2 regions of the Micromonospora sp. 050-3 genome follow, and region 1 is predicted to be linked to the other one. Evidence: riboswitches for the same ligand, from Rfam matches in the RefSeq annotation. Region 1 holds a riboswitch; the other holds the start of a gene.
What was found. A riboswitch is a leader RNA that binds a small molecule or an ion and turns the genes downstream of it on or off. The one in region 1 is predicted to bind cyclic di-AMP.
Positions count from the first base shown of each region.

Region 2: it holds a riboswitch for cyclic di-AMP, as region 1 does, so the genes downstream of both, ACLJOK_RS16350 (NlpC/P60 family protein) here and ACLJOK_RS01225 (coiled-coil domain-containing protein) in region 1, are expected to answer to the same signal.

Region 1 covers NZ_JAJPVX010000001.1:250,967-254,280, forward strand. The annotation lists gene ACLJOK_RS01220 (hypothetical protein) at 1-166, opposite strand, end outside; gene ACLJOK_RS01225 (coiled-coil domain-containing protein) at 308-1,372, opposite strand; cyclic di-AMP (ydaO/yuaA leader) riboswitch at 1,378-1,509, opposite strand; gene ACLJOK_RS01230 (cation diffusion facilitator family transporter) at 1,653-2,570, opposite strand; gene ACLJOK_RS01235 (HelD family protein) at 2,678-3,314, opposite strand, start outside.
Region 2 covers NZ_JAJPVX010000002.1:302,195-305,508, forward strand. The annotation lists gene ACLJOK_RS16345 (N-acetylmuramoyl-L-alanine amidase) at 1-1,356, opposite strand, end outside; cyclic di-AMP (ydaO/yuaA leader) riboswitch at 1,592-1,727, shown strand; gene ACLJOK_RS16350 (NlpC/P60 family protein) at 1,741-2,781, shown strand; gene dcd (dCTP deaminase) at 2,855-3,314, opposite strand, start outside.

The DNA of each region.
Region 1 (3,314 bases):
CCGTGCCGACCAGGGCCGTGACCGGATAGACCACAGCCGGGTCGGCGCCCCGCTGCACGGCGATGCCGAGGGTGAGCAGCACCAGGTCGGTGCCGAGCCAGCCGAGTGAGGTGACGAGGTGCAGGGTGAGCAGCGCCTTGCGGGTGGTGGGTCGGATCCGAGGCATACCGCGATGCTGCCCGCCGACCGCGGCCGGGTCGTCCGACGAGCGACGACATCAGGGGTACGCCCGGCGACGTAGCCGGGCCCGGACGCACGTGATGCCTGTGAGTCATCACGACGGCTCACAGGCATCACGACGCGTGGGTCAGTAGACCGACAGGTGTACGTGGTTGGTGTGGTCGGTGGACGGGGTGCCGTGCGCCCCGCTGTACGACTTCCACCCGCTGCTGGGCAGCCAGATCTGCCTGTACCAGATCACGTAGAGCACGGCGAGCCGGTCCGCGTTGCGGATGAAGTACGCCGCCAGGTTGTTGCCGTACGTCTTGTCGCCGCCGGTGGCGTTCCCGCCGAAGCCGCCCTTCTGCGCCGCGAAGTCGCACGCCCGGCCCTTCGGGTGTTCACCGGAGCCGCTGGGGCGGTGGCACGAGACGTACCGGGTGAAGCCCGCGGCCTTGGCCTGGTTGAGCGCGTGCAGGGTGCGTGGGGTGATGCAGCCGCTGGCCGGGGTGGGGTCGTTGACGCTGCACGACTCGGAGGGCCAGGAGCCGTCCGAGTTGCGCGGCGCGGCCGTCGCGTTGGCGCTGGAGGTGCCCCGGTTGGAGTCGGTGTCGGCGGTGGTCTGCGGCTTGGGTGTGGTGGCCACGGTCAGGGCCCGTTCGGCCTGGTCCTTGCGCTTGGCCATCACCGCGACCTGCTTGCGCTGTTCGTTGATCTCGCCGTCCAGGGCGACCCGGGTGCGGTTGGCCTTGTCCTTGCTGTTCAGCAGGTCGCGCAGCACCCGGTCCTCGTTGGCCGCCACAGCGTCAAGCGCGGCCGCCCGGTCCATGAAGCCTTCCGGAGTGTTGCTGTTGAGCAGCGCCGACATCGCACCGAGCCGACCGGTGCGGTAGGCCACTTCGGCGATCTCGCCGACCTTGCCGTTGCGCTGGTCGATCTCGACCTCAATGGTCTTCAGCTGGGTGGCGAGTTGCTTCTGCCGTTGCACCGAGGTGTCCAGGGCGCGCTTCGCATCCAGGTAGCCCTTGCTGGCCGCCTCGAGTTGGGCGCGCAAAGCCGGGGTGCCGCCCTCCTCGTCGGAGTCGGGTGCGGCGGCCCGCTGGCCGGTCGGGGGAGCGGCCGAGGCGGTGCCGGCCGGAAGCGCGACGCCGAGGGCGAACATCGCGACGATCAGGGCCGCCAGTCGGGCGGCGGGTGGTCGTGCTGGTGCCACTGCGCATGTCCTTCCGTCAGCCGCCGACCGGGTTAGCTGACGGGTTCGGGACGGAAGATCCCTACCGCTGACGCGGATGCACCCCAGGAACATGGTTCCCCGGTTCGCCCAGCTGGGCGATTAGGCGGCGACCACCACCGGCGCCGGGAGGGCGCCGCCTGGTGGAGGCCGGGACCGAGCCTACCGGTGCCGATGGGGCCGCTGCAGCCAATGTGACGGACGGTGCGTGCGTCACCACGGAAAATTACGACGAAAGTCGAGGAATGCTCCGAAGCCGCACTCACCACTCGATGGAGCCACACGCTCCGGAGGCGGCGCCGGGCTCGATCTGCAACGTCGCGTGCTCGATGCGGAAGTCGTCGTGCAGGGCCGTACGCGCCGCGGTGAGCACCGCACCGACCTCCGCGCCGGGTGCCATGGTCAGGTGAGCGGAGGCCACCTCCATGCCCGAGGTGAGCGTCCAGACGTGCAGGTCGTGCACCTCGACGACACCGGGGACGGCGGCCAGCCGGTCGTGCACGGCGGTCACCTGGAGGTGCTCCGGGGCGGCCTGCACCAGGATGCGGATGGCGGCGCGGGCCAGCCGCCAGGTGCGCGGCAGGATGAACACGCCGATGGCGACCGCTACCAGGGGGTCGGCCCACCACCAGTCGGTGACGGTGATGAGCAGCGCCGCGCCGATGACGCCGAGCGAGCCGAGCAGGTCACCGAGCACCTCCAGGTAAGCGCCCTGGAGGTTGATGCTCTCGCGGGCACCGGCGCGCAGCAGCGCGAAGGCGGCGATGTTCGCGAGCAGGCCGAGCACTGCCACCGCGAGCATCGGGCCGGCGATGACCTGGTGCGGGTCGCCGAAACGGCGGATCGCCTCGATCACCACGTAGATGGCGACGCCGGAGAGCAGGACGGCGTTGGCCAGCGCGGCGAGCACCTCGAGTCGATAGAGCCCGAAGGTGCGCTGCGGGTCGCCGGTGGCCCGCCGGGTCGCCGTGATGGCGGCGAGGGCCATCCCGATGCCGAGCACGTCGGTGAACATGTGCCCGGCGTCGGAGAGCAGGGCGAGCGAGCCGGTGTGCAGGGCGACCACCGCCTCGACCACCATCAGGGTGGCGAGCAGCCCGAATGCCGCCCAGAGTCGACCTCGGTGCTGGTGTGCGGCATTGGCGACGGACCCATGGTGGTGGTCATGACCTGCGCCCACGAGAACCACCTTCCGCCGCTGGTCGGGACCCGGTCAAATATATGTTCACATCGCAATGTGTGCAAGTGTGCGGGCGGCGCCCTCCCGCTGGCGGCAGTCCGCACCTGTCAGCCGGTCGGGTCGATGGTGGTGAGCCGCTGGGTGGCCCGGGAAAGCGCCACGTACAGGGTGCGCACCCCGGCGCCCGGATCCGCCCGGATCTCGCTCGGGGCGACCAGCACCACTCCGTCGTACTCCATGCCCTTGGCCTCGAGGCTGGTCACCACCTGCAACCTCGGCGCGCTGAGCGCGCCGAGCCAACCGGCGACCTCGTCCCGGCGGGGGACCGGCGTGATCACCCCGACCGTGCCTTCCACCTCGGCCAGCAGGCCGGCGGCGGCCTCCACTGTCGCGGTCTCCAACCCCGTCGCGGGCACCACCAGCTCGATCGGCTCGACGCCGGTGGAGCGCACGGCGGTCGGCAGTGGCAGGTCCGGGTAGAGCCGGCGGATCTCCGCCGCCGCCACCGCGAAGATCTCCGCCGAGTTGCGGTAGTTGGTGGTGAGCGTGAAGTCGTGTCGCTTGCGCCGGCCCAGCGCCTGGTCGCGGGCTCGGGTCAGCTCCTCCGGATCGCCGGTCCACGCGGTCTGCGCGGGATCGCCCACAACTGTCCAGGAGGCCAGTCGGCCGCGTCGACCGATCATCCGCCACTGCATCGGCGAGACGTCCTGCGCCTCGTCCACCACCACGTGCGCGTACTCCCGG
Region 2 (3,314 bases), on a different contig from region 1:
GGTGGCGTAGTCCGGGTCGATCCGGACCAGCCCGGTGGCCGGGGTGCCGGTGTCCAGTCGAGGTGCGTGCAGCAGGTCGAAGTAGTGCGTCCAGTCCCAGTACGGGCCCGGATCCCAGTGCATCCCCCGCACGTTCGAGGCGATGGTGCCGGGCACGTTGTCGTGGCCGATGATGTGCTGGCGGTCCAGTGGGATGCCCAGCCGCAGCGCCAGGTGCCGGACCAGCTTCGCCGAGGTCCGGTACATCGCCTCGGTGTACCAGGTGCCCTGCGCCGCGAAGCCCTCGTGCTCCAGCCCGATCGACTTCGCGTTGACGTACCAGTTGCCGGCGTGCCAGCCGACGTCCTTGGTCTTCACGTGCTGGGCGATGTGCCCGTCGACCGAACGCAGCGAGTAGTGCCAGCTCACGTAGGTCGGATCCTGGACGAGTTGCAGGGTCGTGGCCCAACTCGCCTCGGTGTCGTGGATGACGATGTACTCGATCTTCTGCCGCGCGGGTCGGTCGGAGAGGTCGTGGTTGCCGTAGTCCCCGTCGCCGAACGCTTCGTAGGGCGCCGGGATCCATTCGCAGGAGATGGTGCGGGGGCACTCCACACCGTCCGGGCGGGCCAGCCGGCGCAGGCCCAGCCGGTCCAACCAGGAACGCTCGGGCCGTACCGCACGGGCCGGCAGGGTGATCCGCTGGCCGTCGTCGGTCACCCGGGCTTCGCCAGCGCCGATGGTGGTGAAGACCTCGTCGGCGAAGGCCGCCGCGGCGTCGGCGCTGTCCGCGCCCGAGTAGCGGGCCACCGCGCCGTACCAGGCCGCCGGGTCGGTGTCCGCGCCGACCGGCGCGCCCAGATCCCTCTGGTACGCGCTCAGCAGCGCGGCCCCACCCCGGATGTTGAGGCCCGCGTCGGTGCGCAGTGCCTCGGGGGTGGCGCCGGTCAACGCGGCGGCGGCGTCAACGGTCTGCAACGCGGCGGTGGACGGCGCGGGGGCCTCGACCGGGCGGGGCGCGGGCACCCGGGCGGGACGGGAGTCGTCGCCGCGTGGATCCTCGGCACCGGCGTCGTGGTGGCCCCGCCCGGGTAGGGCGGCCACGTGCCGGGCGTCGGTCAAATGCATCGGGCCGTAGCCGCCACTGGTGCTCGGTGTGCCGGCGTTGGTGTCCCAGCGCGACTCCAGGTAGGAGACGCCGAGCAGCACGACGGCCGGCACTCCGTACTCGGTGGCCGCTGCGGCGTACTGCTGCTGGCGGTCGGTGGTGGGCGCGGCGGCGGCCGGGCCGACGGAGAGTGGCACCGTTGTCGCGGCGGCGACCACTGTGGCGGCGAGCAGTGCGCGCCAGCCGGCCGACAGGGTTGGATGGTGCATCGAACCCCCTAGATTCTCGCGGAGTGAGGTCAGGTCACCATCGCGCCGTCCGGGAGGTCACGTCAATACCTTTCTATCTATCGAAGTGGATGGAAAGAATTCTTCACACACTGTCGGTGACCTCGTCCAATCCGTACGGAGTGTCACGGCCGCACGGGTTGCGGATCGGTAACAGGCGTCTCTACTCTGGTCATTTGTCGGCCCGACAGCAGCTCCGCCCAGCCCGGGCGGTAACGGACCGACACCGCCGAGTCGTTTCCGAGCGAACCGGGGACCCAGGTCCCTCGGGGTGAATCCGCAGCCACTGCGGTAGGGCGCCGACTTCCCGCCCGAACCCGTCAGCTAACCCGGTAGGCGGTCAGGAAGAAGGAGTACGAGACCCCGGTGGCACTCCATGCCCCGCGGCCGTCGTCCGAGCGGTCGGCATCAGCCGGCCCGACGTCGATCGTGCCGCGCCCACGCTGGTCCCGCTTCACCACCGCTCTCGCCGCGCTGGCCGGCATCGCCGTCGTCCTGACCGGCAGTGCCACGGCGGCCCACGCCGACCCGTCCGTCGCCGAGATCGAGCGCCAGATCGACGCCGACTGGAACAAGCTCGAACCGATCATCGAACGGCACAACGCCACCCGCACCGACCTCGCCGCGAAGCGCAAGCAGGCCGACGCGCTGGCCGCCCGGATCACTCCGCTGGAGCGCCAGGTCGACGCCGCGATGGACAAGGTCAGCGCCCTGGCCGTACGCGCCTACAAGGGCGAGAACGTCTCGACGGTCAACGCGGTGCTGGGCAGCCGGTCGCCCAGCGAGGTCGTCGGCCAGCTCGAAATGCTCGACCGCTTCGCGCACAACCAGCAGAAGGACGTACGCCAGGTGGCCGACCTGCGCGACCAGTTGGCCGCGCAGAAGGCGCCGCTGGACGAGATGGTGGCCCAGCTGACCCGCACCGAAGCTCAGCTGGCGGCGAAGAAGAAGCAGATCAACGACGAGATCGACCGCCTGCAGAAGCTGCGTCTCAAGGTGTACGGCAGCGGCGGCGGCGGTCCACTGCGCCCGGCGCCCTGCCCGGGCAGCTACCCCGGCGGCGCTGCGGGCACCGCTGTCAAGTTCGCCTGCGCACAGATCGGCAAGCCCTACGTCTGGGGTGCCGAGGGCCCGAATTCGTACGACTGCTCCGGGCTGATGCTGGCCGCCTGGGCGAAGGCCGGCGTGTCGCTGCCGCACAACGCCGCCGCGCAGAGCCGGGTCACGAAGAACGTCAGCAAGGGCGACCTGCGCCCCGGCGACCTGGTCTTCTACTACAGCGACATCCACCACGTCGGCATGTACGTCGGCGGCGGCTGGGTGGTGCACGCCTCGCAGGCCGGTCAACCGGTCAAGATGAAGAAGGTCGATGACGGCCCGATCCACAGCTACGGCCGCCCAGGCTGACCCTGGGTGACCGAAGGGCCCGTCGCGATTCGTCGCGGCGGGCCCTCGTCGTCTTGTTGCTAGCGGGTGAACCTCAGCGGGTGGGCCAGGTGCGCCAGTGCTGCCAGGCGCGGCTGGGTGTTGGCCCCCGCTGGCCCTGGTAACGCGAGCCGTAGACCACCGAGCCGTACGGGTGCTCGGCCGGCGAGGAGAGCCGGAAGATGCAGAGCTGCCCGATCTTCATGCCCGGCCACAGGGTGATCGGCAGGTTCGCCACGTTCGAGAGTTCCAGCGTCACGTGGCCGGAGAATCCCGGGTCGATGAAGCCGGCGGTGGAGTGCGTGAGCAGCCCGAGCCGCCCCAGGGAGCTCTTGCCCTCCAGCCGGCCGGCGAGCTGGTCACCCAGCGAGATGACCTCCAGCGTCGAGGCGAGCACGAACTCCCCCGGGTGCAGCACGAACGGCTCACCGTCGGGGACCTCGACCACCGATGTCAGGTCGTCCTGCTGCATGGCCGGATCGATGTGGGTGTAGAGGTGGTTGTTGAAGACCCGG